DNA from 3 places in the Superficieibacter sp. HKU1 genome. Region 2 is predicted to be linked to each of the others. Evidence: predicted binding sites of a transcription regulator. Region 2 holds the regulator's gene; each other region holds the start of a gene.
What was found. Region 2 encodes PhoB, which activates phosphate uptake and scavenging genes when phosphate is short. Its sites were predicted from a motif close to CTGTCATAAAACTGNCNNAT; they were not measured.
Positions count from the first base shown of each region.

Region 1: the regulator PhoB is predicted to act here: its motif matches at 2,521-2,540, upstream of uvrB (excinuclease ABC subunit UvrB).
Region 3: the regulator PhoB is predicted to act here: its motif matches at 2,678-2,697, upstream of pstS (phosphate ABC transporter substrate-binding protein PstS).

Region 1 covers NZ_CP119754.1:1,644,699-1,654,863, reverse strand. The annotation lists gene pmrB (two-component system sensor histidine kinase PmrB) at 1-230, shown strand, start outside; gene uvrB (excinuclease ABC subunit UvrB) at 285-2,303, opposite strand; gene P0H77_RS07955 (ATP-binding cassette domain-containing protein) at 3,034-3,750, shown strand; gene bioD (dethiobiotin synthase) at 3,692-4,414, opposite strand; gene bioC (malonyl-ACP O-methyltransferase BioC) at 4,407-5,162, opposite strand; gene bioF (8-amino-7-oxononanoate synthase) at 5,149-6,303, opposite strand; gene bioB (biotin synthase BioB) at 6,300-7,340, opposite strand; gene bioA (adenosylmethionine--8-amino-7-oxononanoate transaminase) at 7,427-8,716, shown strand; gene P0H77_RS07925 (kinase inhibitor) at 8,788-9,264, shown strand; gene P0H77_RS07920 (AraC family transcriptional regulator) at 9,274-10,119, shown strand.
Region 2 covers NZ_CP119754.1:1,207,588-1,217,752, reverse strand. The annotation lists gene brnQ (branched-chain amino acid transporter carrier protein BrnQ) at 1-1,121, opposite strand, end outside; gene phoR (phosphate regulon sensor histidine kinase PhoR) at 1,533-2,822, opposite strand; gene phoB (phosphate response regulator transcription factor PhoB) at 2,844-3,533, opposite strand; gene sbcD (exonuclease subunit SbcD) at 3,710-4,912, shown strand; gene sbcC (exonuclease subunit SbcC) at 4,909-8,052, shown strand; gene mak (fructokinase) at 8,283-9,191, opposite strand; gene rdgC (recombination-associated protein RdgC) at 9,317-10,165, shown strand, end outside.
Region 3 covers NZ_CP119754.1:4,851,885-4,862,049, forward strand. The annotation lists gene glmU (bifunctional UDP-N-acetylglucosamine diphosphorylase/glucosamine-1-phosphate N-acetyltransferase GlmU) at 1-473, shown strand, start outside; gene glmS (glutamine--fructose-6-phosphate transaminase (isomerizing)) at 697-2,526, shown strand; gene pstS (phosphate ABC transporter substrate-binding protein PstS) at 2,784-3,824, shown strand; gene pstC (phosphate ABC transporter permease PstC) at 3,950-4,909, shown strand; gene pstA (phosphate ABC transporter permease PstA) at 4,909-5,799, shown strand; gene pstB (phosphate ABC transporter ATP-binding protein PstB) at 5,906-6,679, shown strand; gene phoU (phosphate signaling complex protein PhoU) at 6,694-7,419, shown strand; gene P0H77_RS23095 (ADP-ribosylglycohydrolase family protein) at 7,462-8,367, opposite strand; gene cbrC (PF03691 family colicin E2 tolerance protein CbrC) at 8,397-8,984, opposite strand; gene P0H77_RS23105 (alpha/beta hydrolase-fold protein) at 9,133-10,165, shown strand, end outside.

The DNA of each region.
Region 1 (10,165 bases), 440 kb from region 2:
ACGAGCCTGGGCTGGTGGTTGAAGACGAAGGTCCGGGGATTGACGAGTCGAAAAGCGGCGAGCTGAGCAAGGCGTTTGTGCGAATGGACAGCCGGTATGGCGGTATTGGCCTTGGGTTAAGCATTGTTACGCGTATTGCCCAGCTGCACGACGCACAGTTCTTTTTGCACAATCGCCAGTCGCAGCCGGGCGCGCGGGCCTGGGTGACATTCAGACCGTTACGCGGGTAATACGTTTAGCCCCGGTGTCCCATAATGCCGGATGGTGGCTTCGCCTTATCCGGCCTACGAGGCGGCAATAAACAGATCGCGCAACTGGTGTAGCTGGTCGCGAACCTGCGCGGCTTCCTCAAACTCCAGATCTCTGGCGTGCTGCATCATCTTCGCTTCCAGCTCGTGAATTTTTTGCTGCAGTGCTTTCGGCGTCAGCGGCATTGCTGCATCTTCCTCCACCGGGTGACGCGCTTTACCACGGCCTTTGGCTTTAGTCTTCGCAATGTTTTCACCCAGCGCCAGAATATCGACCACTTTCTTGTTCAGACCCTGCGGCACGATGCCGTGTTCTTCATTGTACTGCTGCTGTTTCTCGCGACGACGCTCGGTTTCGCTGATGGCTTTTTCCATCGACGGGGTGATTTTATCGCCGTAAAGGATCGCTTTACCGTTGATGTTACGCGCCGCACGCCCGATAGTCTGGATCAGCGACCTTTCCGAACGCAGGAAGCCCTCTTTGTCTGCGTCGAGGATGGCGACCAGCGACACCTCAGGCATATCGAGCCCTTCTCGCAGCAGGTTGATCCCGACCAGTACATCAAATTTGCCGAGGCGCAGGTCGCGGATAATCTCCATACGTTCGACGGTGTCGATGTCTGAGTGAAGGTAGCGCACCCGCTCCCCGTGCTCGTCCAGATATTCGGTGAGATCTTCTGCCATCCGCTTGGTCAGCGTGGTGGCCAGCACGCGCTCGTTAATGGCTACACGTTTGCGAATTTCAGAGAGCAAATCATCCACCTGCGTAGCTACCGGACGCACTTCAATAATCGGGTCCAGCAGACCGGTAGGACGCACGACCTGGTCTACGATTTCATCGCCGGATTTTTCCAGCTCGTATTTGCCCGGCGTCGCAGAGACGTAGATGGTTTGTGGGGCCAGCGCCTCAAACTCTTCAAATTTCATCGGACGGTTATCCAGCGCGGAAGGCAGGCGGAAACCGTACTCGACCAGGGTCTCTTTACGCGCCCGGTCGCCGCGATACATCCCCCCAATTTGTGGGATGGTAACGTGGGATTCGTCCACCACCAGCAGACCATCAGCGGGCAGATAGTCAAACAGGGTCGGCGGCGCTTCACCCGGCCCACGACCGGAAAGGTAGCGCGAGTAGTTCTCGATACCTGAGCAGTAGCCCAGCTCGTTCATCATTTCGAGATCGAACTGCGTGCGCTGGGTGATACGCTGCTCTTCTAATAGCTTATTGTTGGCCATCAGCGTCCTGCGCCGGTCGGCCAGTTCGCCTTTAATGTCTTCCATTGCCTGCACAATACGCTCGCGCGGCGTCACGTAGTGCGTTTTGGGATAGACGGTAAAACGCTGGATTGTCGATTCAATATGCCCGGTAAGCGGATCGAACAGCGACAGACGTTCCACTTCTTCGTCAAACAGCTCGACACGCAGCGCCACGTCGTCCGATTCCGCCGGAAAGATATCGATGACCTCACCCCGCACGCGAAACGTCCCGCGCTGGAACGCCTGATCGTTACGGGTGTACTGTAACTCCGCCAGACGACGCAGAATATCACGCTGGTTAATGATCATGCCGATGGTCAGGTGAAGCATCATTTTCAGATACAGGTCCGGATCGCCCAGGCCGTAAATGGCCGATACGGAGGCCACCACCACCACGTCACGACGCTCCAGCAGCGCTTTAGTCGCCGACAGACGCATCTGTTCAATGTGTTCGTTAACCGACGCGTCTTTCTCAATAAACGTATCTGAACTGGGAACGTAGGCTTCCGGCTGATAATAGTCGTAGTAGGAGACGAAATACTCCACGGCATTATCAGGAAAGAATTCCTTCATTTCGCCATACAGCTGTGCTGCCAGGGTTTTATTCGGTGCCAGCACCATGGTCGGACGCTGGAGATCGGCGATAACATTGGCGATGGTAAACGTCTTCCCTGACCCCGTTACGCCAAGAAGCGTCTGATGGGCCAGGCCATCTTCAAGACCTTCTTTCAGACGACGAATCGCCTCCGGCTGATCGCCAGATGGACGGAATGCGGAATTCAGTTTTAACGGTTTACTCATTAATGGCTACCTGAAAGGAATAAGCGGGCAGGGGCATAATTTTACCCGTAGGTGGCGATTTTGCCAACAGTTTATACTGGATAAAAAAACAGTAAGCGTAAAATACCGCCTTATTGTCCCCACAAACATCAGCAAAAGCGTAGCGCCCGGCAGCGAAAATGCCAGCTGAAAGAGGTTATCCCCAGAAAATTTCGCTTTTTAACTTTGTCAAGCAATGTCATGACGATTTTATGGCAGCAGATGACACTTTTCTTGCAGCAGTTGCTTTTATCTAACTCGTTGAATATAAATAATATATCATAAAAGACGCGTTTGCCGTCAATTCATTCGCAGGCCGCGTATTCTCTCGTTTACCACGTCTTTTCTAACTCTAATACACAAGGTTATCCACAGGAATAGTGGATAACTCACTCCAGCCCTTAGCCACCGCTCTCTGGCAAAAAACGAAGCCGCTGGCAAAACGCGATCATAAAAAATATTTCCCACTATTTTTTGTCTTTAATCAGCTTAAGCACGCTGGGAAGGGATCGTCGCACCGCCGGTCATTGCACCACTATACTCTGCCGCTGGCACCGACAAAGTGCATGCCTCTGACCAAATGCGCATTATTTTCCTCCGCTTGCTCAGCGCTATCCGAAATAAGTGCCTTTTTCGGGACGACCACAGTCTCTGGCAAGCCTTTTGCAGTATCTCATGGTCGAAACGCACGAACTGAATTGAGGAGCTACCGATGTTGAGTCTGCGCGCTGTAAATCAATTTTATGGAAGCCAGCACACGCTGTGGAATATTACGCTTGAACTCCAGCCGGGAAAATGTACCAGCGTCGTCGGGCTACCGGGGATGGGCAAGACCACACTCATTAACTGCATCACCGGCATCGTGCCGATCGAGAGTGGCACTATTTTCTGGCATGGCAACGATGCCCCGCCCTGCGATTTGCTGCCGCTGTCTGCGCCAAACCGGATCGCGCTGGGGATCGGCTATGTGCCGCAGGAAAGGCGAATTTTTTCGCAGTTGACGGTAGAGGAGAATGTGCATATCGCCCGCGCCGCCAGCGGCGACGGCGCGGTGAACAGCGGGATTTACGATCTGTTTCCGGAGCTTAGCGCTCTGCGTCAGGTGAAAGCGGCAACGCTGTCAGGCGAGAATCAGTACCAGCTGGCGCTGGCGAACGCGCTGGTCAGCCGCCCTCGCCTGTTGATCCTGGATGAGCCGACGCGCGGCGCGGGTCAGGCTTTTTTACACAAGCTGGGCGAGATTATCCTGCGTCTGAAACGCGAACTGGGGTTAACTATCCTGCTGGCAGAGCAGCATTTGTCGTTTATCCATCACGTTTCAGATTGCTTCTTGCTACTCCATCAGGGCCGCAACGTCGCGCAGGGACAGGTTAACCAGCTTGACCAGCAGCTACTCTCTCAGTGGATGACCCCAATGCCAGGAGGCTAAGATCGAGATACTGACCGGAATCGGACGCTTCCACAGCGTCTTCGATCCATGGGATCTCGCCTAACATGGGCGCGGGTAATACCCGCCTGAGCGTGGCGAGATATTCCTGATGACGACGGCCGGGCGGCGTGATGTCATTCGCCACCCAGCCTGCAAGCGTTAATCCGGCCTGCTGAACGGCCTGCGCGGTGAGCATGGCATGGTTAATGCAGCCCAGTTTGATGCCTACCACCAGGATCACCGGCAGTTTTTCCGTGATTACCCAGTCGGCAAAAGTGAGGGTCGGAGAAAGCGGCGTAAACCAGCCCCCGGCGCCTTCCACCAGCACCCATTCCGCCAGCGCCTCAAGCTGCCTCAGGCCCGCTGAGAGTACCGCCGCGTCGATGGGGCGTTTATCATCGGCGCTGACAATATGCGGCGAGGTCGGCTCAGCGAAAGTATACGGGTTAACCTGATGATAGCCCAGCGGCAGGCTGCTGTTGCGCTGAAGCGCCAGCGCATCGCTGTTGCGCAGCCCTTCGGCGGTGGACTCGCTGCCTGAGGCAACCGGCTTATAGCCCGCAGTAATGAGTCCCTGGCGGCTGGCGGCCTGGAGCAGCGCGCAGCTGGCGACGGTTTTGCCGACTTCAGTGTCGGTGCCGGTGACAAAAAAACGGTTAGTCACGTTCAATAATTCCTGCAAAAAGATGATAGGTCAGCGGGCAATGTCCCTGCTGCTGTGGCCATGCCAGCTGAAGCTGGCGCAACTGGCTGCGGGTCAGCGGGCGAGGCGTCCGCCCTTCATGCAAATGCGTGGCGCCGGTTCCTTTCAGCGAGCGCATGGCGCTAAGCGCATCGGGAAAGCGCAGGCTGATTGACTGCTCGTAAGAGCGATAGCGCCAGCCGGACAGCGCGTGATGGATAGCCTCAGGAGGTAAAAAGCGGTTAACGTGCGCCCGCCCATCCACCGCCTGCCACGCCTGCGCGACTTCGGGGAGCGATCCGGCCATCAGGGTGGTGAATGCTACCTGGCCGCCAGGCTGGGTTATGCGGTAAAGCTGGCGGAGCGCAGCCTGTAAATTTTCACACCACTGTACGGCCAGGTTGCTCCAGACAAGATCGAACTGCGCGTCTGCCAGCGGAATGGCTTCAATATCCGCCAGCAGGTAGTGATGCGCGGCGTCCTGACGTTGTGCTTCGCCCAGCATCTGCGGCGACAGATCCAGTGCGGTGACGTGGCTGCCCTGCTCGCGCCAGTAACGGCTCATCCCGCCCGGCCCACATCCGGCATCCAGTACGCGCGGGAAAGCACGTGTAAGAAGCCCGGCCAGCAGCGCGGCGGCGCTCTGACGCTGAAGATCGTCATGCTGCAAATAGACCGACGCAGCGCGACCAAAGGCGGCAGCCACCGCCTGTTTATCAACTGGCGGCATCCAGCACCTCCAGTAAGCGGGTGATATCATCGGTTTCGTGCGCCGCCGTCAGCGTTAAGCGCAAGCGCGCCGTCCCCTCAGGCACCGTAGGCGGACGGATAGCCGTGACCCAGCACCCGTGCTCGCGCAGTGTCTCCGCCATCCACAGGGCGCGGGCGTTATCGCCGACAATCAGCGGCTGAATGGCGCTGACGGAATCCGTCATCGCCATCGTCAGCGCCGCCGCGCCGCGACGAAACAGCGCGATATGCTGCTGGAGCTTGTCGCGCCGCTGCTGGCCCTCATCGCCACGAATAACGTCCAGCGAAGCCTGCAATGCCGCCGCCTGGGCTGGCGGCATGGAGGTGCTGTAGATAAGATGGCGGGCAAACTGCACTAAATACTCCGCCACCGGTTCACTGCACAGCACCGCCGCGCCGCTCACGCCGAAGCCTTTGCCAAAGGTGATGATAAGCAGATCCGGCTGTACCTGTTGTGCATGGCAACTGCCGCGTCCACCGCTACCGCTGACGCCGATGCCGTGAGCGTCGTCCACCAGCAACCAGGCCCCGGCGGCGCGGGTGACGCGGTCGATTTCAGCCAGCGGCGCGCTGTCGCCGTCCATGCTGAAAATACCTTCCGTAACCACCAGTTGCTGCCCGCCAACGGGTTTTGCCAGTAGCGTCTGCAACTGCGCCGGATCGTTATGGGCGAAACGGCGTAGCTGCGCCGGGCTGAGGCTGGCGGCTTCCAGCAGCGAGGCGTGACTCAGACGGTCGGCGACAATGCGATCGTCTTTCGCAGCAAGCGCGGTAATCACCGCCTGATTGGCGGCAAATCCGGAGATAAATAATAACGCGCGCGGGTAGCCCAGCCACTGCGCCAGATCCTCTTCAAGCTGCTGGTGCGCACAGCTGTAGCCGCTGACGTGGCCCGATCCACCGCTGCCAACGCCAAAGCGCGCCGCACCTTGTTGCCAGGCGGCTACCACCTGCGGATGCTGGCTCAGGCCCAGATAATCATTGCTGGAAAAATTGAGATACCGTTTGTCCTGCGCAGTAAGCCAGCGGCCCGCGCCCTGCTCCACCACTTGTCGGCGTCGCAGGGTGCGGGTTGCGCGGCGTGCCGCTAAGGCAGAATCAATTCGTTGCTGCCAGCTCATACCGTTGCCGCGTTATAGTACGTGTCAGTATCCGGCGTGCGCAGTACCTGCTCAAGCCGCTCCTGCTGCTCGTTATCCCCTTCCTGAACCAGAGTCTGCTGCGGGTTCAGCCCAAGCTTGCGGAACAGCTGCAGATCCTTATCTTCTTCCGGATTTGGCGTGGTCAGCAGTTTGCAGCCGTAGAAAATCGAGTTCGCCCCGGCCATAAAGCACATCGCCTGGGTTTGCTCGTTCATCTGCTCGCGCCCGGCGGAGAGACGAACGTAGGAGGTCGGCATCATAATGCGTGCGACCGCGATGGTGCGGATAAAGTCGAAGGCATCCACATCCTCGTTATCGGCCAGCGGCGTGCCTTTGACTTTCACCAGCATGTTAATCGGCACACTTTCCGGCGGCGTCGGCAGATTTGCCAGTTGCATCAGCAGCCCGGCGCGATCTTTCACCGTTTCGCCCAGACCGACGATGCCGCCGGAGCACACTTTTATCCCGGCCTCGCGGACCTTATCCAGCGTGTCGAGACGCTCCTGATAGGTGCGGGTAGTGATGATATTGCCGTAGAACTCCGGCGAGGTATCGAGGTTGTGGTTGTAATAATCCAGCCCCGCCGAGGCCAGACGCTGCGCCTGCGTTTCATCCAGGGTGCCGAGGGTCATGCAGGCTTCAAGGCCCATTGCTTTAACGCCCTGCACCATCTGCTCCAGGTACGGCATATCGCGCTCGTGCGGGTTTTTCCACGCCGCGCCCATGCAGAAACGGGTGGAGCCCGCGAGCTTTGCTTTGCGCGCAGAGTCCAGGACCTGCTCCACTTCCATCAGCCGCTCAGTTTCGAGGCCGGTTTTATAGCGGGAGCTTTGCGGACAGTACTTACAGTCTTCCGGGCAGGCCCCGGTCTTGATCGACAGCAGCGTGCTTACCTGCACCTGCTGCGGATCAAAATGCTGGCGGTGAATTTGCTGCGCGTCGAACAGCAGATCCAGCAGCGGTTTATTAAAAAGTTCGGTGACGTGCGACATTGTCCAGCGTGGGTGGTGAGCCATCGGGCCTCTCCAAAGGGTTTAGTTAATTTCTGCTTCGGTGTAGACTCGTAAACCTAAAACTTTTCAAAATGGTTTACAAGTCGATTATGACCCCGGACGATCTCGCCTTCGATAAACGCCATATCTGGCACCCTTATACTTCCATGACCTCGCCCCTGCCGGTTTACCCGGTGGTGAGCGCGCAGGGCTGTGAACTCCAGCTCGCCAGCGGTGAGCAACTGGTGGATGGCATGTCGTCATGGTGGGCGGCGATCCACGGCTACAATCATCCGCGCCTGAACGCGGCGATGAAGGCGCAGATCGACCAGGTATCGCACGTGATGTTTGGCGGCATCACCCACCCTTCCGCGGTGGCGCTGTGCCGCAAGCTGGTGGCGATGACCCCTGAGCCGCTGGAGTGCGTGTTTCTGGCGGATTCCGGCTCGGTGGCGGTGGAAGTCGCGATGAAAATGGCGCTGCAATACTGGCAGGCCAAAGGCGAACCGCGTCAGCGTTTTCTGACTTTCCGTAACGGCTACCACGGCGATACCTTTGGCGCGATGTCGGTTTGCGATCCGGATAACTCAATGCACAGCCTGTGGCAGGGTTATCTGCCGCAGCATCTGTTCGCCCCGGCCCCGCAAAGCCGTTTCGATGGCGAGTGGGATGAGCACGATATGGTGGCCTTTGCCCGCCTGATGGCGGCGCATCGCCATGAAATCGCGGCGGTGATCCTCGAACCTGTCGTGCAGGGCGCGGGAGGAATGCGGATGTATCATCCTGAGTGGCTGCGACGTATCCGCAAGATGTGCGACCGGGAGGGTATTCTGCTGATCGCCGATGAGATCGCCACCGGCTTTGGCCGTACCGGTAAACTGTTCGCCTGTGAACATGCGGGCATCACCGCTGATATTCTTTGCCTCGGAAAAGCATTAACCGGCGGCACCATGACGCTCTCCGCCGCACTCACTACACGCGATGTGGCGGAGACCATCAGCAACGGCGACGCGGGATGCTTCATGCACGGCCCGACCTTTATGGGTAATCCGCTGGCCTGTGCGGTGGCAGCGGAAAGTCTGGCGCTGCTGGAGGAAAATCGCTGGCAGACGCAGGTGGCGGCGATTGAAGCCCAGTTGAAGCAGGAACTGGCTCCCGCCCGTGAGTCCGCGCTGGTCGCCGATGTGCGCGTGCTGGGAGCGATTGGCGTAGTGGAAACCACCCGCCCGGTAAACATGGCGGCGCTACAGCGCTTTTTCGTCGCGCAAAACGTGTGGATCCGGCCTTTTGGCAGACTTATCTACCTGATGCCGCCCTATCCGATTAAATCGGAGCAGCTGTCACAGCTGACGCGTGCGGTCAATCTGGCGGTGCAGGATGAAACACTTTTTAGTGAATAAGGTACTGCGATGCTCGTCCGCTCGGGCTACACTCCTGTGATCGACCGTGGATTAACCTGAAGGAGATGTATATGAAGTTAATCAGTAAAGACTTCCAGGATGGTGACAAATTACATAATCGCTATGTCTTTAACGGCATGGGCTATGAAGGGGATAATATTTCTCCCCACCTCGCCTGGGATGACGTCCCGGCGGGAACCAAAAGCTTCGTTGTTACCTGCTACGATCCCGATGCTCCAACAGGCTCCGGCTGGTGGCACTGGGTGGTTGCTAACCTGCCAGCGGATACCCGCGTACTGCCTCAGGGTTCCGGCTCCGATCTGGTTCCTCTGCCGGAAGGCGCGATCCAGACCCGTACCGACTTTGGCAAAACGGGCTATGATGGCGCCGCACCGCCGAAGGGCGAATCGCATCGCTATATCTTCACCGTTCACGCGCTGAACGTTGAACGTATTGACGTTGACGAAGGTGCCAGCGGGGCGATGGTGGGTTTTAACGTGCATTTTCATACCCTCGGCAGCGCCTCGCTGACGACGTGGTATATCTGATCGTCTGATATGAACGGTGAAAAAAGCGGCGACTGGCTTGATTTCCGCCGCGAGGGTGAAAGCGGCATCGAAAGCGTGAGCGCTCATTTCACCGGTCACGCCTACGATCCGCACGACCACGATGAAGTGCTGGTGGGTTTTACCCAGCAGGGTGTGCAGCGTTTTCGCTGCCACCGTGCGCTTCATACCAGCAGTCCCGGCCGCGCCATTTTGATTGAACCCGGGGCGGTTCACGACGGGCACGCTCCGGACACCGACGGTTTTACCTACTCCATGCTTTACCTGCCGCAAGCCTGGGTCTCCACCCAGCTCGCGCAGCGCGGGCTGGCCACTATTTCGCTGATCGAGGCGGCCTTTCGCCATACCCTGACTGACGACGTCACGCTTTTCTGTGCCATCCAGCAGACCTTTTTTGCTTTCCACCATCAGGAGGGCAAACTGGCGCGCGATCAGAGCATGGATCGGCTTCTTGGTTTACTCACCCGCCATATCAAGGTCGCTTCACCGTCGCAAAAAAGCGATACGCTACTGCACATGCAGCGGATCCGGGAGATTTTGCATGAGCGGATGGCGGAAGATATTGGCCTTGATGAATTATCCCGCCTCGCGGGTATCGATCGTTTTCGCCTGAGTAGACAGTTTTCCAAAGCCTTTGGTCAAACGCCACATGCGTATCTTGTCAGGCTGCGACTACGCAGCGCCAGAGCATTACTGGCGCATGGACAAGAGCCTGCGCAGGTCGCCGCTCAGGTCGGTTTTGCCGATCAAAGCCATCTGGGAAGGTGGTTCCAGCGCGCGTACCGGATGTCTCCCGCCGCCTTTCAACAACAGAGCACAAACGTTCTATCCCGCTGACACGCTTTCTTTGATGATGGGCTTTTCAGTGCTGATGGAGAAGTAA
Region 2 (10,165 bases):
GCGGGCGCAATCACGCGCGATGAATTATGCCACCATGGGCGGGTGAAGCTTAACACAACCAGTGCGATACACGGTGGATAGATCGCCGTTAATACCGGCACGGAAATCTGAATCAGCTGGCTCAGCCCCAGATTGGAGACCGCCATAGAGAACACGCCAAGGATAAACACCAGCGTGCGATAGGAGAACGGCAGATACTGCGCAAAGAACTCAGCGCACGCACAGGTCAGGCCCACTGCCGTCACCAGACAGGCAATGAAAATCAGCGCCGCCAGCAGTAAACTTCCTGCGCCGCCGAAAGTATGCTGAACATACGCGTGCAGAATAGTCGCACCGTTAGCCGACTGGTCAACTAACGTAGCGCTGTCGGAACCCAGGCGGAACAGCGCCAGATACAGCAGCGTCAGCCCAATACCGGCCATCAGCCCCGCCCATACCGTATAGCGGGTCAGCAGACGCGCTTCAGTAACGCCGCGCGAACGGGCAGCGTTGACAATCACGATACCGAAGACCATTGCGCCCAGGGTATCCATCGTCAGATAACCGTTAACGAAGCCGTTAGAGAAAGACCCCGTCTGATAAGCATCAATCGCATGGCTGATCGGGCCGGCAGGCCATACCAGCGCGGCGACGGAAAGTACCGTCAGGGCGAGAATTTTCATCGGCGCGAGGAAGTTGCCCACCGTGTCCAGCAGCTTACCGGGATAGAGAGAAACCACGATCACTAGCGCAAAATAGACCAGGCTGTAGATAAAGGTTGGCATCGCCCCGTCCCCCGTCAGCGGTGCAATACCCACTTCAAAGGAAACCGTCGCGGTACGCGGGGTGGCAAACAGCGGACCGACCGCCAGATAGCAGATGGTGGCCAGCAGAATACCCGCGCCTTTACCGATCGGCGTACTGAGGCTATCAATCCCACCGCCGACTTTCGCCAGCGAAATAACCGTCAGCACCGGCAGACCGACCGCCGTAATCAAAAAGCCAATGGCCGCCGTCCAGACGTGCTCGCCGGCCTGCAAACCGACCATAGGAGGAAAAATGATATTGCCAGCACCGACAAACAGGGCAAAGGTCATAAAGCCCAGAGCCATGATGTCGCGAGATTTTAACTGATGGGTCATAAATTATTTACTGCCTGTGGATGTGGTGTTGTAAATGAATTGTTGCTTTCCATGCGGGACGATCGCGCAGCAATTGCATATATTTCCAGCGGGATATACTCCCTGACTGACGTGACGAAGTATTGTTTTTCGATTTATCACGCAAAAGCAGTCGGTATGACAGCCTCTGGGGCGCAATTTAAACGCTTATAACGTTTTAAAGCAAGGCAGGATCGTAAAACCAGATGATTATGCTAATTCAGAATATTCAGCCAGCATGATGGACCAGTTATCAGAAAAACTGATGGCTGATCATTCGAACAAAAAAGCAGCAGGCGCGAGGATATGGCACCCGTTTCGCTTACCTGCAAACTAAACAGACCAGCCCAGGCTGGTCTGCGGAAAGTTACGGTTACAAGCGGCATAACCAGCCTAGTTTCTGGCAATGAATCGTTCCGGAAGCAAAAAGCTAAATTGCGTTCCTTCACCCGGCTTACTGGTAATGTTGAGGCGACTATCATGATGATTTAACGCATGTTTCACGATTGCCAGCCCCAGCCCGCTGCCGCCGGTCTGCCGCGAACGGGCCTTATCAACACGATAAAAACGCTCGGTCAGGCGCGGAATGTGTTCGGCAGCGATTCCCGGTCCGTTATCGTCAATGGTAAACAGTGCGCCATGAGGCGCGCGCTGCCAGTTGACCGAAATAGTGGTTCCGGCAGGCGTATGATTCACCGCGTTGTACACCAGATTAGAGATAGCGCTCCGCAACTGTTCTTCATTGCCCAGCACTTTTAACGAATCATCCACGGTAAAACGCAGCGTATGACGATCGTGGCTGAGGGTTTGCGCCTCGCGCTCTATCACCCGCAGCATCATCGGCACGTCAATCTTTTCATTGAGGGCCAGCGCAGGTGCCGCTTCAATCCTGGAGAGGGTTAATAATTGTTTTACCAGCGATTCCATACGCTGCGTCTGCTCGCGCATGGTATGCAGCGCTTTTTCGCGCGGCGCGCCTTCAAGCGTTTGCTCCTGCATCATCTCCAGATAACCCTGTAGCACGGTCAACGGCGTGCGCAGCTCATGGCTGACGTTGGCAAAGAAATTGCGTCTCGCGCCCTCAAGCTGGTGCATTTGCGTGGTATCGCGCGCCACCATCAGCCGCTGGTTTTCACTGTAGGGCATCACTCGAAATTCGAGGTGACGGCCATTATTGAGCACCAGATTCAATGGCCGGCTAAAATCGCGATTCTTCAGATAGAGCGTAAATTCGGGATAACGCAGCAGGTTAAGGATATTTTGCCCGTTATCGTCCGGCCAGCGCAGCCCCAGCACCTGCTGCGCCAGGCCGTTACACCAGAAAATCGTGCCTTCTTCAGTCGTCAGCACCACCGCATCCGGCAGCGATTCCGCGCCGCTGCGAAAACGTTTGATGAGGTTGCCCAACTCACGTCGGCGCTTTTTATTGCGTAGCTGCATCTGATGCAGTCCGTAAAGCAGAGGCTCCCAGCTGCCGCGGCCCGGCGGCGGTGTCATACTGCGATCGACCCATAGCCACCAGGAAAGTCGCAGTAAATTCAGAAAGTGCCAGACCAACAGCCCGGTCACCGCCGCCAGCAAAAACCACGGCAGATAACCGAAAAATGCCCCCAGTATCAGCGCAGGCAGGCAGCAGATAACCAGTTCAAAAACCAGCGTTTTCCATGACAGACGTTCCAGCACGCGTCACACTCCTGTCTGAGATCAGAAACGGGTCGAGAAACGATAACCCGTGCCGCGAACGGTTTGAACCATGCGATCGTGCCCGCTCTGCTCCAGCGCTTTGCGCAGGCGGCGGATATGAACATCCACCGTTCTGTCTTCCACGTAGACGTTGGTTCCCCAGACATGATTCAACAGTTGTTCACGGCTGTAAACACGTTCGGGATGGGTCATAAAGAAGTGCAGGAGCTTAAATTCAGTCGGCCCCATGTCGAGCGGGCTTTCACCGGTCATGACCCGGTGCGAGGAGGGATCGAGACTCAATCCCTGCATTTCGATGACCTCATCAACGGCCATCGGGGAAATGCGGCGCATCACCGCTTTAATCCGCGCTACCAGCTCTTTTGGCGAGAACGGCTTGGTGATGTAATCGTCTGCCCCGGTTTCCAGCCCGCGGACGCGATCTTCTTCTTCACCGCGTGCGGTGAGCATTACCACCGGGATTTCGCGCGTCATTGCTTCACGCTTGATATGTTTAATAAACTGAATGCCGGAACCGCCGGGAAGCATCCAGTCCAGCAGGATGAGGTCTGGCCAGGGTTCATTGAGCTGATTCACCGCGCTGTCATAATCTTCCGCTTCAACAGGCTGAAAGCCATTTTGTTCGAGAACAAAGCAAACCATCTCACGAATTGGAGCTTCATCTTCTACGACCAGAATACGTCTCGCCATTTTTTACCCTGTTTATCATCATTATGGATAGCGACGTCATTATGCGTCAGATTTATGACAGATTTATGAAAAAGATGACCGTGTGACGATTGCGTAAACGCGATGTGACAGCCAGCTTCGCCCCGCCTGCTTCAGAGGGTATAATCCGCTGTACGCTTTTTTGCCACGGAACCGACATGCGCATCATTCATACTTCAGACTGGCATCTCGGCCAGAACTTCTACAGTAAGAGCCGTGCCGCTGAGCATAGCGCTTTTCTTGACTGGCTGCTGGATACCGCTCAGACGCAGCAGGTTGATGTCATTATTGTGGCGGGCGATATTTTTGATACCGGCTCGCCGCCGAGCTATGCCCGCGAGTTATATTATCGTTTCGTGGTCGATTTACAGCAGACCGGCTGTCATCTGGTGGTGCTGGCCGGAAATCATGATTCGGTGGCCACGCTTAACGAATCCCGCGACATTCTGGCGTTTCTCAAAACGACCGTCATTGCCAGCGCAGGCGATAAACCGCACCTTCTGTTAAAGCGCGACGGCACGCCGGGCGCGGTGTTTTGCCCGGTGCCGTTTTTGCGTCCGCGCGACATGGTGATTAGCCAGGCGGGGCAATCCGGCAGCCAGAAGCAGCAACGTCTGCTGACGGCCATCACAGATTATTATCAGCAGCAGTATCAGGACGCCTGCGAGCTGCGGGGTGAGCAGCCATTACCGATTATCGCCAGCGGACACCTGACGACCGTCGGAGCCAGCAAAAGCGATGCCGTACGCGATATTTACATCGGCACGCTGGACGCCTTCCCGGCGCAAAACTTTCCGCCCGTTGATTACCTCGCGCTGGGCCACATCCACCGCGCGCAAAAAATTAACGGCAGCGAGCACATTCGCTACTGCGGCTCGCCCATTTCACTGAGCTTTGATGAGACAGGAAAAAATAAAAGCGTCAACCTGGTCACTTTTGCGGAGGGCAAACTCACCGACGTGACACCGCTTGAGGTTCCCGTCACGCAGCCGCTGGCTGTGATCAAGGGCGATTTTGCCGGCATCAGCGAGCAGCTTATGCAGTGGCGTGATGCGCCCGCGACGCCAAAGGTCTGGCTGGATATCGAAATCACCAGCGGGGAATACCTGCATGATATTCAGCGACGTATTCAGGCCCTGACCGAGGATTTACCGGTTGAGGTGCTTTTAGTTAGACGCAGCCGCGAGCACCGCCAGCGTATTCTGGAAGGTGAATTGCGCGAAACGCTCGGCGAACTGAGCGTTGAAGACGTATTTGAGCGCCGGCTGACCCAGGAAGATCTCGACGAGGCGCAGCAAAAGCGGCTGTTTACCCTTTTCGGTCAAACGCTGGAAACCCTGTCCGGAGAGGATGAAGCATGAAAATTGTCAGCCTGCGCCTGAAAAACCTGAACTCACTGAAAGGCGAGTGGAAAATTGACTTCGCTGCAGAACCGTTCGCCAGCAACGGCCTGTTCGCCATCACCGGCGCGACGGGGGCAGGTAAAACGACGCTGCTGGATGCGATCTGCCTGGCGCTGTATCACCAGACGCCGCGCCTTAGCACGCTGTCGCAATCGCAAAATGATCTTATGACCCGCGACACCGCCGACTGTCTGGCCGAGGTCGAGTTTGAAGTGAAAGGTGAAGCGTACCGCGCCTTCTGGAGCCAGAACCGCGCGCGCAATCAGCCGGACGGCAACCTGCAGGCTCCGAGGGTGGAGCTGGCGCGTTGTGCCGATGGCAAAATTCTTGCCGATAAAGTGAAAGATAAGCTGGAGCTGACCGCCACGCTGACCGGGCTGGATTACGAGCGTTTCACCCGTTCGATGCTGCTTTCGCAGGGGCAATTTGCGGCCTTTTTGAACGCCAAACCCGGTGAGCGTGCCGAGTTGCTGGAAGAGCTGACCGGCACCGAGATTTACGGCCACATTTCAGCGATGGTATTTGAAAAGCATAAAACTACCCGTACCGCACTGGAAACACTGCAGGCGCAGGCCAGCGGCGTGGCCCTGCTCAGCGCGGAACAGCAGCAGGCGCTGGAGCAAGGTTTGCAGGCGCTTATTGACGAGGAACGCCAGCAGGTAACGCTGCAGGCGCAGGCGCAAAGTCATCTCAACTGGTTAACGCGCCAGCAGGAGCTGGAGGCAGAGCACCAGCGTGCGCAAAACGCACTTGCCGGAGCGCTGCAGGCGCTGGCCCAGGCGCAACCACAGCTTACCGCCCTGACGCTGGCCCAGCCCGCAGAGCAATTGCGTCCTCTGTGGCGTCGCTGTCAGGAGCAGACCAGCGCAGTGAAGCAAACGCAGCGGCAGGCGCAGGAAGTAAATGCTTGCTTACAAACCGCATTAACCCTACGCGCTCAACTGCGGGCCAGCGCGGAACACCAGCAGGCTTCGCTGCAAACGACGCATAAACACCTGACTGACTGGCTTCAGGAACACGATCGCTGGCGTTTGTGGAGCAGCGAACTCACTGGCTGGCGGCATGCCTTTACCCAGCAAACACGCGATAACGCGCAGCTACAGCAACGACAGCAGCAATTAGCCGGCCATCAGCGAGAACTGGCTGCGCTGCCCGCCGTGACGCTTGCCCTTACGCCAGCCGAAGTCAGCGAGGCCCAGGCGCGCCATACTCAACAGCGCCCGCTGCGCCAGCGATTAAACGCATTACACCTGCGTCTGACCGCCGTCCATCAGAACCTGCAAAAGCTACACGGCACCGTTCAGGCCTCCCGGACGGAATACGCCACGTTAAATGAAAAAATTGTCAATCTGCGCCAGCGTTATAAAGAAAAAAATCAGCAGCTTGCGGATGTGCAGGCCCTTTGCCAGCTGGAAGCCCGCATTAAGGATCTGGAGAGCCAGCGCGCGCTGCTGCAATCCGGCCACCCTTGCCCGCTCTGCGGCTCCACGACGCATCCTGCCGTCGAGGAGTATCGCACGCTCGAACCCAGTGTGAATCAGGCCCGCCGTGACGCGCTGGAAAAAGAGGTCAGATCGCTGGCCGATGAAGGCGGCAAACTTCGCGGCCAGACGGATGCGCTGCAACGCCAGCAGCAACGCGACGAAAGTGATATCCAGACGCTCACCCAGGAGGAGCAAGCACTTACCCAGCAATGGCAGACGCTTGGCGCCACGCTGCAAATAGCCCTGCAACCGCAGGACGACATCACGCCGTGGCAGCAGGAGCAGGATCGCTATGAAGAGCAGCTCCATCAGCTGAGTCAGCGGCAACGTCTGGAGATACAGATTGCTGAGGCGAGCCAGCAAATCACCAGCTTTGCACAACACGTCACTGCCCAGCGGACGACGCTGGAAACGGCGCTTCAGGCACTGTCGCTGAGCTGGCCTGCTGAAGGCGATGAATCCACCTGGCTGGCGGCGCGGGAAGAAGAAGCCCGGGCGTGGCAAACCCGCCAGACGGAGCTGGCCTCGCTTCAGGAGGCGCTGGCGCAGCTTATTCCATTACTGGAAACCTTGCCGCAAACCGCAACCTCCCCGGCGTCCGGGCCAGTGTCGCTGGAGGGCTGGCGCAGCACGCATGACGACTGCGTGAAGCTGGAGAGCCAGTGGCACACTCTGCAACAACAGGAAACGCTGGAAAAATCGCGTTTACACCAGGCGCAGGCGCAATTTGACGCGGCACTCAGCGCCAGCCAGTTCGCCGATGAGCAAGCATTTCAGGCCGCACTGCTCGATGAGCCGACCCGTCGCCAGCTGGAATCCCTGAAGCAATCGCTGGAAAGTCAGCTTCAGCAATGTCAGGCGCTGGCGCTACAGGCGCAAAATCAGCGGCAGGCGCATCAGCAGCACCTGCCTGAAGGGCTCTCGCCGGAGCAGAACAGTGAGCAAATCCGGCTGGCCCTGGAGCAGCTGAACCAGCGGCTTCGTGATATCGGCTTACGGCAGGGCGAGATCCGCCAGCAGTTAAAACAGGATGCGGATAACCGCCAGCATCAGCAGACGCTGATGCAGCATATTGAGCACGCCGCGCAGGAACTGGCCGACTGGAGCCTGCTTAATGGGCTGATTGGTTCCCGCGACGGCGATAAATTCCGTAAATTCGCCCAGGGCCTGACGCTCGACAATCTCGTCTGGCTGGCGAATAAACAGCTTAACCGTCTTCACGGACGGTATTTGCTCAAGCGGAAGGTCAGCGATGCGCTGGAGCTGGAGGTGGTCGATACCTGGCAGGCAGATGCGGTGCGCGATACGCGGACTTTGTCCGGCGGCGAAAGCTTCCTCGTCAGCCTCGCGCTGGCGCTGGCGCTTTCTGACCTGGTAAGTCATAAAACGCGCATTGATTCCCTCTTCCTCGACGAAGGATTCGGCACCCTGGACAGCGAGACGCTGGATGCCGCGCTGGACGCGCTGGACGCGCTGAACGCCACCGGCAAAACCATTGGCGTCATCAGCCACGTCGAGGCGATGAAGGAGCGCATTCCGGTGCAGATTAAGGTGAAAAAGGTGAACGGTCTGGGGTACAGCAAGCTCGACAGGGTATTCGCCGTTGAGGAATGAGGATAGGTTGGCAGGCGAAACAGGGTAAAACGGCGCTGGGGGACGGCGCTGGCACGGCGGCGCTATATGCCCGGCGGCGCTGCGCTTGCGCGGGCCTACGGTCGGGGCACGGCGCTGGTTCGGGCCTACGGTAATACAACGGATTGATATTGTTGCTTTTGTAGGCCGGGTAAGCGCAGCGCCACCCGGCATAACAGGGCACAGAGCAAAACCGTTCTCACCCCCTGTCATTAACGTTGCGGCCACAACCAGGCGGCACCGCGTACCCCGCTGGAATCGCCGTGCACCGCTTTGCGGATCGGCGTTTCACACTCGCCGCCAAACACCCAGTTTTTAATCAGTTGCGGTACGGTTTTATACAACCTGTCGACATTACTCATCCCGCCGCCCAGCACAATCACGTCAGGATCGAGAATATTAATTACGTGACTCAGCGATTTTGCCAGCCGCAGTTCATAACGACTAAGCGCCAGCTCTGCCAGCGGGTCCAGCTCATCCACCAGACGCATGATTTCATTACCTTTTAGCGAACGCCCGCTTAACCGCTGGTAATCGGTCGCAAAACCGCTGCCGGAAATAAAGGTTTCAATACACCCCTGCTTGCCACAGTAACAGGGAACTTCGGCACGATAGCGCAGTTCGTCTTCATCCATCCACGGCAGAGGATTATGCCCCCACTCGCCTGCGGTACCGTTGCCACCGCGATGCGCCTGCCCGTTCAACGCAATGCCTGCCCCGCAACCGGTGCCGATAATCACCGCGAAAACCGTTTCTGCTCCGGCGGCGGCCCCGTCCACGGCTTCAGAGGCGGCCAGACAGTTGGCATCGTTGGCCATTCTTACTTCGCGTTTTAGCCGCTCGCTCAAATCCTTATCAAAAGGCTGACCGTTGAGCCACGTCGAGTTGGCATTCTTCACCACCCCACTGAAAGGTGAAATCGATCCCGGTATGCCAACGCCAACCGTTCCCTCCATGCCGGTGGTTTTTTCTGCCTGCGCCACCAGCGTTGCGATGGTCTCTATCGTCTGCGCATAGTCATGGGCAGGCGTCGGCAGACGATGGCGGTATAGCTGCTGCCCGTCATCACTTAACGCAATAACTTCAGTTTTGGTGCCGCCTAAATCGATCCCGATTCGCATACTTTCGTCCTCAATTGTTCACAATATCAAAAGCGTAAAACCGTCAGCCCGGATTAGCAATGCAAGCAAAGCGACAATTCGTTATCATGCCGGCTGGATTTAACGACAACGCTGTGGAAATTATCATGCTGTGGTTCAAAAATTTAATGGTTTACCGTCTTAGCCGCGACATCTCCTTACGCGTCGAAGAGATGGAAAAGCAGTTAGCCGAGCTGTCGTTTACCCCCTGCGGAAGTCAGGATATGGCGAAAACCGGCTGGGTACCGCCGATGGGTTCACAAAGCGACGCCTTTACCCACGAAGTTAACGGGCAGATCATTATCTGCGCGCGGAAAGAAGAGAAGATCCTTCCCTCTCCGGTGATCAAGCAGGCGCTGGAAGCTAAAATCTCGAAGCTTGAAGCCGATCAGGGCCGCAAGCTGAAGAAAACCGAAAAAGATTCTCTGAAGGATGAAGTGCTGCATTCACTGCTGCCACGAGCTTTCAGTCGTTTTAACCAGACGATGATGTGGATCGATACCGTCAACGATCTGATTATGGTCGACTGCGCCAGCGCCAAAAAAGCGGAAGATACCCTGGCGCTGCTGCGTAAGAGCCTTGGCTCGCTGCCGGTGGTTCCGCTGACGCTGGAAAACCCGATCGAGCTAACGTTGACCGAATGGGTGCGCTCCGGCACCGTCGCGCAGGGTTTCCAACTGCTGGATGAGGCCGAACTGAAAGCGATGCTGGAAGACGGCGGCGTGATCCGCGCGAAAAAGCAGGATCTGGTCAGCGATGAGATCGCCGTGCATATCGAAGCGGGTAAAGTGGTGACGAAACTGGCGCTGGACTGGCAGCAACGCATTCAGTTTATGATTTGCGACGACGGTTCGCTTAAGCGCCTGAAATTTGCAGATGAACTCCGCGATCAAAACGATGATATCGAACGCGAAAACGTGGCTCAGCGCTTTGATGCCGACTTTACGCTGATGACC
Region 3 (10,165 bases), 1.2 Mb from region 2:
ACAGCGTCATTGGCGACGACTGTGAGATCAGCCCGTATAGCGTGGTTGAAGATGCGCATCTTGATGCCGCCTGTACTATTGGCCCGTTCGCGCGGCTACGGCCGGGCGCGGAACTGCGGGAAGGCGCGCACGTCGGCAACTTCGTTGAGATGAAAAAAGCGCGGTTGGGTAAAGGCTCTAAGGCAGGTCATCTGAGCTATCTTGGCGACGCGGACATTGGCGATAACGTTAATATTGGCGCAGGCACCATTACCTGTAATTACGACGGCGCGAATAAGCATAAAACGATTATTGGCAACGATGTCTTTGTTGGCTCTGACACCCAACTGGTGGCGCCAGTCAGCGTGGGTAACGGTGCGACGATTGCCGCAGGCACCACCGTCACGCGCAATGTTGCCGATAACGAACTGGTATTAAGCCGCGTACCGCAGGCCCACAAACGGGGCTGGCAGCGTCCGGTGAAGAAAAAGTAATGATGTAGTCTTACCGCGTTCGATGACATTTTGTAGGCCGGATAAGCGAAGCGCCATCCGGCATGCAGACCAGGGCAGAGGAGATAAACATATATTTCCCGCCCAAAAAGCAGCACCCATAAAAATAACCCCACTCTCTACAAGGCTCGGGGCGCTCGTAACAACGGGCATAACAGGTTGACCGACAACGCATGGCATTACGCCAAAATCGGAATCAAAAACTATGTGTGGAATTGTTGGCGCTATCGCGCAGCGTGATGTAGCGGAAATCCTTCTCGAGGGTTTACGTCGTCTGGAATACCGTGGCTACGACTCTGCCGGTCTGGCAGTGGTCGACAACGAAGGGAATATGACCCGTCTGCGTCGCCTCGGTAAAGTGCAAATGCTTTCTCAGGCGGCGGAAGATCATCCGCTGCACGGCGGAACCGGTATTGCTCACACTCGCTGGGCGACCCACGGCGAACCGTCAGAAGCGAATGCGCACCCGCATGTCTCTGAACACATTGTAGTGGTGCATAACGGCATCATCGAAAACCATGAACCGCTGCGTGAAACGCTAAAAGCACGCGGCTATACCTTTGTCTCCGAAACCGACACCGAAGTGATTGCTCACTTAGTGCATTGGGAGCTGGAACAGGGCGGCACGCTGCGCGATGCCGTGCTGCGTACTATCCCGCAGCTTCGCGGTGCCTACGGCACGGTGATCATGGATACCCGTAAACCGGATACCCTGCTGGCGGCTCGTTCAGGCAGCCCGCTTGTGATCGGCCTCGGCATGGGTGAAAACTTTATCGCCTCAGACCAGCTGGCGCTGCTGCCGGTGACGCGTCGCTTTATCTTCCTCGAAGAGGGTGATATCGCAGAAGTGACCCGCCGTACCGTCTCCATTTTCGATAAAACTGGCGCAGAGGTGAAACGTCAGGATATCGAATCCAGTCTGCAATATGACGCGGGTGACAAAGGTATCTACCGTCATTACATGCAGAAAGAGATCTACGAACAGCCGAATGCGATTAAAAATACTCTCACCGGACGTATCAGCCACGGCGAGGTAGATTTAAGCGAGCTGGGCCCGAATGCCAACGACCTGCTGGCGCAGGTGGAGCACATTCAAATCATCGCCTGCGGCACCTCTTACAACTCAGGAATGGTTTCCCGCTACTGGTTCGAATCGCTGGCGGGTATTCCGTGCGATGTGGAAATCGCCTCCGAATTCCGCTACCGCAAATCTGCCGTGCGTCGTAACAGTCTGATGATCACCTTGTCTCAGTCTGGCGAAACGGCAGATACTCTGGCGGGGCTGCGCCTCTCCAAAGAGCTGGGCTACCTGGGATCGCTGGCTATTTGTAACGTTCCGGGCTCTTCACTGGTGCGCGAATCCGATCTGGCGATGATGACCAACGCCGGTACGGAAATCGGCGTGGCGTCGACGAAAGCCTTCACCACCCAACTGACCGTGCTGCTGATGCTGGTAGCGAAGCTGGCGCGTCTGAAGGGGCTGGACGCTGCCGTCGAGCATGACATTGTTCACGGACTACAGGCGTTGCCGAGCCGTATTGAGCAGATGCTATCGCAGGACAAGCGCATTGAAGCGCTGGCGGAAGATTTCTCCGACAAGCACCACGCGCTGTTCCTCGGACGCGGCGATCAGTATCCGATTGCGCTGGAAGGCGCGCTGAAGCTGAAGGAGATTTCCTACATTCATGCTGAAGCGTATGCGGCTGGTGAACTGAAACACGGCCCGCTGGCGTTAATTGACGCTGATATGCCGGTTATCGTGGTCGCGCCAAATAACGATCTGTTAGAAAAACTGAAATCCAACATTGAAGAGGTCCGCGCTCGCGGCGGTCAGCTGTATGTCTTTGCCGATCGCGATGCCGGTTTCTCCAGCAGTGACAATATGCACATTATTGAGATGCCGCATGTTGAAGAAGTCATCGCGCCGATTTTCTACACCGTACCTCTGCAGCTACTGGCGTATCACGTCGCGCTGATTAAAGGTACCGATGTGGATCAGCCGCGCAATCTGGCGAAGTCGGTAACGGTAGAATAACATCAGAACGGCCCTGCATACGCAGGGCCGTTTCTCTCTTACTGTTTTTTATGTCATAAAAATATAATTTTTATAGCGTCTTATTTTTATTATCGTTATTAATGTGTTGTTTAAGCAGTGTTTTTTAAATCTTATCTTTTACTCTTGCCCGCTGTCATTAAACTGTCATAAACCTTACATATAACTGTCACCTGATTGTCCTATTTTGCTCTTCGTAGCCACTTAACAATGATTTACGAATCCCAGCAGGAGACATTATGAACGTTATGCGTACCACTGTCGCAACGGTTGTCACCGCGACCTTATCCATGAGCGCTTTCGCTGTTAACGCGGCGGCAAGCCTGACAGGTGCAGGTGCAACTTTCCCTGCGCCGGTGTATGCCAAATGGGCCGACACCTATAACAAATCTACCGGCAACAAGATCAACTATCAGGGTATCGGCTCCTCCGGCGGCGTAAAACAAATCATCGCGAACACCGTTGATTTCGGTGCTTCTGACGCTCCTTTATCTGACGAAAAACTGCAGCAGGAAGGCCTGTTCCAGTTCCCGACCGTGATCGGCGGCGTGGTACTGGCGGTAAACATTCCTGGCCTGAAATCCGGTGAGCTGATACTGGATGGCAAAACGCTGGGCGACATCTATCTTGGTAAAATCAAGAAGTGGGATGATGCGGCTATCACCAAATTGAACCCGGGCCTGAAACTGCCTTCGCAGAATATCGCCGTGGTTCGTCGCGCAGACGGTTCCGGTACTTCTTTCGTCTTCACCAGCTACCTGTCGAAAGTTAATGACGAGTGGAAATCGAAAGTGGGCGCAGGCTCTACCGTAAACTGGCCGACCGGTCTGGGCGGTAAAGGTAACGATGGCATCGCTGCATTCGTACAGCGTCTGCCGGGTTCAATCGGCTATGTAGAATATGCTTATGCTAAGCAGAACAACCTGGCGTACACCAAACTGGTTGATGCTGACGGTAAGCCGGTAAGCCCGACCGAAGACAGCTTTGCTAACGCGGCGAAAGGCGTGGACTGGAGCAAATCCTTCGCTCAGGACCTGACTAACCAGAAAGGCGATGATGCGTGGCCGATTACCTCCACCACCTTTATCCTGGTGCACAAAGAGCAGAAAAAACCTGAGCAGGGCGCTGAAGTGCTGAAGTTCTTCGACTGGGCGTATAAAGAAGGCGCGAAACAGGCGAATGACCTGGATTACGCTACTCTGCCGGATAACGTGGTTGAGCAGGTTCGTGCTGCATGGAAAACCAACGTGAAAGACAGCAGCGGTAAAGCGCTGTACTAAGTAGATATACTGACGAAAATGGCGGTGGCGCACAGCGTCCCGCCTTACAGCTACAAACTGTAGGCCCGGTAAGCGCCAGCGCCACCGGGCAATTTCGTAAGACGTCGTTAACTAAAGAGTGATTTATGGCTGCAACCAGGGGTGTAATTAACCCGCCGGGTAAAAAAGGTGACATGATATTCAGCGCGCTGGTAAGACTGGCTGCGCTGATTGTGCTATTTATGCTGGGCGGTATTATCGTCTCGCTGATCATCTCCTCGTGGCCCAGTATTGAGAAATTCGGTTTCTCTTTCCTGTGGACTAAAGAGTGGGATGCCCCTAACGATATCTACGGCGCGCTGGTGCCCATCTACGGTACCCTGGCGACCTCCATTATCGCCCTGCTGATTGCGGTTCCGGTGAGCTTCGGTATCGCCCTGTTTCTGACGGAGCTGGCCCCCGCCTGGCTGAAGCGCCCGCTCGGTATCGCGATTGAGCTTCTGGCCGCTATCCCCAGTATTGTTTACGGCATGTGGGGACTGTTTATTTTCGCGCCGCTGTTTGCCACCTATTTTCAGGAGCCGGTCGGCAACATCCTTTCCAACATTCCGTTTGTTGGCGCGCTGTTCTCCGGTCCGGCGTTTGGTATCGGTATCCTGGCAGCGGGGGTGATCCTCGCCATTATGATCATCCCCTACATTGCCGCAGTCATGCGTGATGTCTTCGAACAAACCCCGGTGATGATGAAAGAGTCGGCCTACGGTATTGGCTGCACCACCTGGGAGGTGATTTGGCGCATTGTGCTTCCGTTCACCAAAAATGGCGTGATCGGCGGCGTTATGCTCGGCCTGGGACGCGCGCTGGGTGAAACCATGGCGGTGACCTTTATTATCGGCAACACCTACCAGCTTGATAGCGTCTCGCTGTATATGCCGGGCAATAGTATCACTTCCGCACTGGCGAACGAATTTGCCGAGGCGGAATCCGGCCTGCACGTTGCGGCGCTGATGGAGCTGGGGCTGATCCTGTTTGTGATTACCTTTATCGTGCTGGCTATCTCCAAATTTATGGTAATGCGCCTGGCGAAAAATGAGGGGGCGCGCTGATGGCTACGCTCGACATGCAAAACACGGTGGCGTTGGCAGAATCCCGTCGCAAGATGCAGGCTCGCCGCCGCCTGAAAAACCGCATTGCCCTGACCCTCTCCATGGCGACGATGGCGTTCGGTCTGTTCTGGCTGATCTGGATCCTGATGTCCACCATTACGCGTGGTTTTGACGGAATGTCGCTGGCGCTGTTTACCGAAATGACGCCGCCGCCGAACACCGCGGGCGGCGGGCTGGCGAATGCGCTGGCCGGTAGCGGCCTGCTGATTTTGTGGGCTACCGTGTTTGGAACGCCGCTTGGCATTATGGCGGGAATTTATCTGGCGGAATATGGCCGTAAATCCTTGCTGGCAGAGGTGATCCGTTTCATTAACGACATTCTCCTCTCAGCCCCGTCGATTGTGGTAGGTCTGTTTGTTTATACCGTGGTGGTGGCGCAGATGCAGCACTTCTCCGGCTGGGCGGGCGTTATTGCGCTGGCGCTGTTGCAGGTGCCGATCGTCATCCGTACCACTGAAAACATGCTCAAGCTGGTGCCGGATAGCCTGCGCGAAGCGGCCTACGCGCTGGGAACGCCAAAGTGGAAGATGATCTCTGCGATCACCCTGAAAGCGTCAGTCTCCGGCATTATGACCGGTGTGCTGCTGGCAATTGCCCGTATCGCCGGTGAAACGGCCCCGCTGCTGTTTACCGCGCTCTCCAACCAGTTCTGGAGCACCGATATGATGCAGCCGATCGCCAACCTGCCGGTGACCATCTTTAAATTTGCGATGAGTCCGTTTGCGGAGTGGCAGCAGCTGGCCTGGGCAGGCGTGCTGATCATCACCCTGTGCGTACTGTTACTGAATATTCTGGCGCGCGTTATTTTCGCGAAGAAGAAACACGGTTAAGACGAAGTGCCGGATGGCGGCGTAACGCCTTATCCGGCCTACGATTGAAGACATTTGTAGGCCTGATAAGCGAAGCGCCATCAGGCATGATGAGGAAGAGATTGAGATGAGTATGGTTAACACGGCACCGGGTAAAATTCAGGTTCGCGATTTGAACTTCTACTACGGCAAATTCCATGCCCTGAAAAATATTAACCTGGAGATTGCCAAAAATCAGGTGACGGCGTTCATCGGGCCATCAGGCTGTGGTAAATCCACGCTGCTGCGTACTTTTAATAAGATGTACGAATTGTATCCGGAGCAGCGCGCGGAAGGTGAAATCCTGCTGGATGGCGAAAACATTCTTAACCACGCCCAGGATATCGCCCTGCTGCGTGCCAAAGTCGGAATGGTTTTCCAGAAGCCGACGCCGTTCCCGATGTCCATCTATGACAATATCGCCTTTGGCGTACGCCTGTTTGAAAAGCTCTCCCGCGCCGATATGGATGAGCGCGTACAGTGGGCATTAACCAAAGCCGCCCTGTGGAACGAGACCAAAGATAAGCTTCACCAGAGCGGTTACTCCCTCTCTGGCGGACAACAGCAGCGTTTGTGCATCGCGCGAGGGATTGCTATTCGCCCGGATGTTCTGCTGCTGGATGAGCCATGCTCGGCGCTGGACCCGATTTCAACCGGGCGCATTGAAGAGCTGATTACCGAATTAAAACAGGACTATACCGTAGTGATCGTGACCCACAACATGCAGCAGGCGGCACGTTGTTCCGATCACACGGCGTTTATGTATCTTGGCGAGCTGATCGAGTTCAGCAACACGGACGATCTGTTTACCAAGCCCGCCAAAAAACAGACTGAAGACTATATCACCGGCCGCTACGGTTGATTCAGGAGTGCGTCATGGAAAACCTTAACCTCAATAAACACATTTCCGGCCAGTTTAACGCTGAACTGGAACATATTCGTACCGAAGTGATGACGATGGGCGGCCTGGTGGAACAGCAGTTATCGGATGCGATCACTGCGATGCACAATCAGGATAGCGAACTGGCTAAGCGGGTGGTAGAAGGCGACAAGCAGGTCAATATGATGGAAGTGGCCATCGATGAAGCCTGCGTGCGCATTATCGCCAAACGTCAGCCGACGGCAAGCGACCTGCGCCTGGTCATGGCGATCATCAAAACTATCGCCGAGCTGGAACGTATTGGTGATGTGGCGGACAAAATCTGCCGTACCGCGCTGGAAAAATTCTCCCAGCAGCACCAGCCGCTGCTGGTAAGCCTTGAGTCGCTGGGGCGACACACGGTGCAGATGCTGCATGACGTGCTGGATGCCTTCGCCCGTATGGATCTGGACGAAGCGGTACGAATTTATCGTGAAGATAAAAAAGTGGATCAGGAATATGAAGGCATTGTGCGTCAGTTGATGACCTACATGATGGAAGATCCGCGTACCATCCCCAGCGTGCTCACCGCACTGTTCTGCGCGCGCTCTATCGAGCGCATCGGCGACCGCTGCCAGAATATCTGCGAGTTTATCTTCTACTTCGTGAAGGGGCAGGATTTCCGTCACGTGGGCGGCGATGAACTGGATAAGCTGCTGGCAGGCCGCGATCCGAAAGAGTGATATTGTGCCTCGCCGGGTGGTGAAACCTTCCGGCGAGACATACTACACCTGCGGTTTCTCCAGCAGTTGCCGCGCCAGCGCGTCAATATCCTCATACTGCCACAGCCGCTCCCGCCACGCTTCAGGGATGCCTTCCACGCCGTAAAACGCCCCTGCCAGTTGCCCGGCTATCGCGGCAGTAGTGTCGGCATCGTCGCCAAGATTAGCCGCCAGCAGGATCGTCTCTTCAAAATCCGCACCGTGATAAAAGCACCATAGCGCGGCTTCAAGGCTTTGCACGCAATAGCCGGTGCCGTGAATGGCCGAACGTGGTTTCTGGCGATAGCTGCCCAGGGCAATCTGACGCAGATTTTCCTGCGGCGGCAGCTCCTCCAGTGCAGAAAGCGTTTCTTCTTTGTCTTTTCCGCTCAGCGCATTAAGCAAATACTGCGCGAAGAGGCGGCAACTGGCGATGGCTTCCGGTGCGGCGTGAGTGGTGCGCGATGAGGCTTCGGCAAAATCCAGCGCCTGTTGACGCTCCGGATAGTAATACAGCACTGCCGGTGCGAGACGCATCAGCGAGCCATTACCGGCAGAGTCCGGCGCTTCCGAACCCGCGTACGGATTGCCGTCCAGCGCGAATTTTCCCAGCGCTCGCGCGACGGTGCTGCCGATGTCGAAGCACTCCCCGGTTGAGCTGAAATAGCCCCAGCGCCACCAGTTGAGATAGCGGTTCATCTGATCGCCCGCATCAAACCCGCGACAGGTTACCAGGCTTTGCGCGAGGCACAGCGCCATTGAGGTATCATCCGTCCACTGCCCGGCCTTCAGATTAAACGGGCCGCCGCCCTGCATGGTGGTGAGCGGCGTAAAGGAATCTTTGGCCCGGAACTCGACGGTCGTTCCCACCGCATCGCCACTGGCCAGTCCCAGTAAACAGCCCTGATAGCGGGACAGTAAATCCGGCATAAACGCTTACTCCTTAATTTGACTACCGATCATGAAAAATCAGCCCACAGGCGTAACTTTCCACATTTCAGGCAGCGAAACAGATAGCCCTGGCAATCGCCGTCGTTACGCAGATATTTCGGTAAATCATCATAATGTATACCAACGTCCGCGCAGTCTTCTTCAAGGCTGGCAAACTCATCAAGGCGGTCTTTAATTTCTTCCCAACCGACGTAGCCGATAAAGGCGCAGAAATCACCACAGTGTGCCAGCCAGTGCTCCTGCTGCCAGCCGCGGTAGCCCGGAGTACGCTCGGTTAGTTCTTTGAGACTCTCATCAGAATACGGTATTTGCGCACCGCTAAATTCGCCATCTTCATCATAACGGGCTTCAATCCCTTCAATACTGGCGTCATCCTGGAAACTGCCTGCGTATTTTTCAGCGGCCTTACCGTCGGCGATGCACCACGGACAGAGGTGATCAATATCGTCAACGCTGTAAAAGGGGCTGGTGTAATAAACTGGCGTCGACTGTTCGCAGCAGTCGCAGGCGACCGTCTTATCCTGCTCAAACGCGCCGGTTTCCAGCGGCTGTGGATGGTACCTGAACGTGGGTAGCGGTCTGTGAGTATGAGACATAAAAACATCCTGTTAGTAATGATGATGACTACAACTACGTTAAAGCAACCTTCACAGAATTAACAGTCTGGTTTTTGCCACTCATCACAGAACGGTATAGTCACCTTTGTTATTGTTTTGCGGTTAATCATTCTGCAAGGATTCGCTCATGAAAAAGATTGCTCTCTCCCTCGCGGTTTCCCTCGCTACAGGCGCATTTATGTATCAGGTTCAGGCGGCATCGACCCTTCCGGAGCCCGGTGAAAATGCACCCGTTAACCAGTTTATTACGCAGGTGAATGCTGATAAAACCGTGACCTTCAGGCTCTGGGCACCCGAGGCGAAAAAGGTGAATGTCGTCACCGGTGCGACCGATGAAAGCCACGTCACGCATGTTATGCAAAAAAATGCTAACGGCGTCTGGACATGGACCAGCGCGGTAATGCCCGGCAATCTGTACGAATATTTTTATGAAGTCGACGGCCTGCGTACGATTGACTCCGGCGCGCCTTACACCAAGCCGCAGCGGCAGGTGAATACCAGTCTGGTGCTTGTGCCGGGTAGCCTGCTCGACGTGCGTAATGTGCCTCACGGCGAACTGCATTTGTTGACCTATCATTCCCGCGAACTCAATGCCGAACGTCAGATCTATGTCTGGACGCCGCCGGGATATAACGCAACAAAAGAGCCGCTGCCGGTGCTGTACTACTATCACGGCTTTGGCGATACCACCCTTTCGGCCATCAATCAGGGACGTATTCCGCAGATGATGGATAACCTGCTGGCAGAGCGGAAAATCAAACCGATGGTGGTAGTGGTGCCTGAGACGGAAACGGAGACGGCCACGACAACGCCAGAAAGCTATCGCTACGCTGATATTCGCTCGCAGTTTTATCTCCCCAACGCCACGCTTGGCGACCGGGAACTGATACACGATATCATCCCGCTGATTACTCAACACTATAACGTGCGTAAGGATGCCGAAGGGCGGGCAATCGCCGGGCTTTCCCAGGGGGGCTATCAGGCGGAGCTTTCTGCACTAAGACATCCGGAAAGCTTCGGCTGGCTGGGGCTGTTTAGTGGCGTCACGACGGTCACCGTGCCGGATGAAAAGGTTACGCAACGCCTGGCGGATCCTCAGTCCATCAACCAGCAATTACGTAACTTCACATTGGTGATCGGCGAAAATGATGAGGTAACGG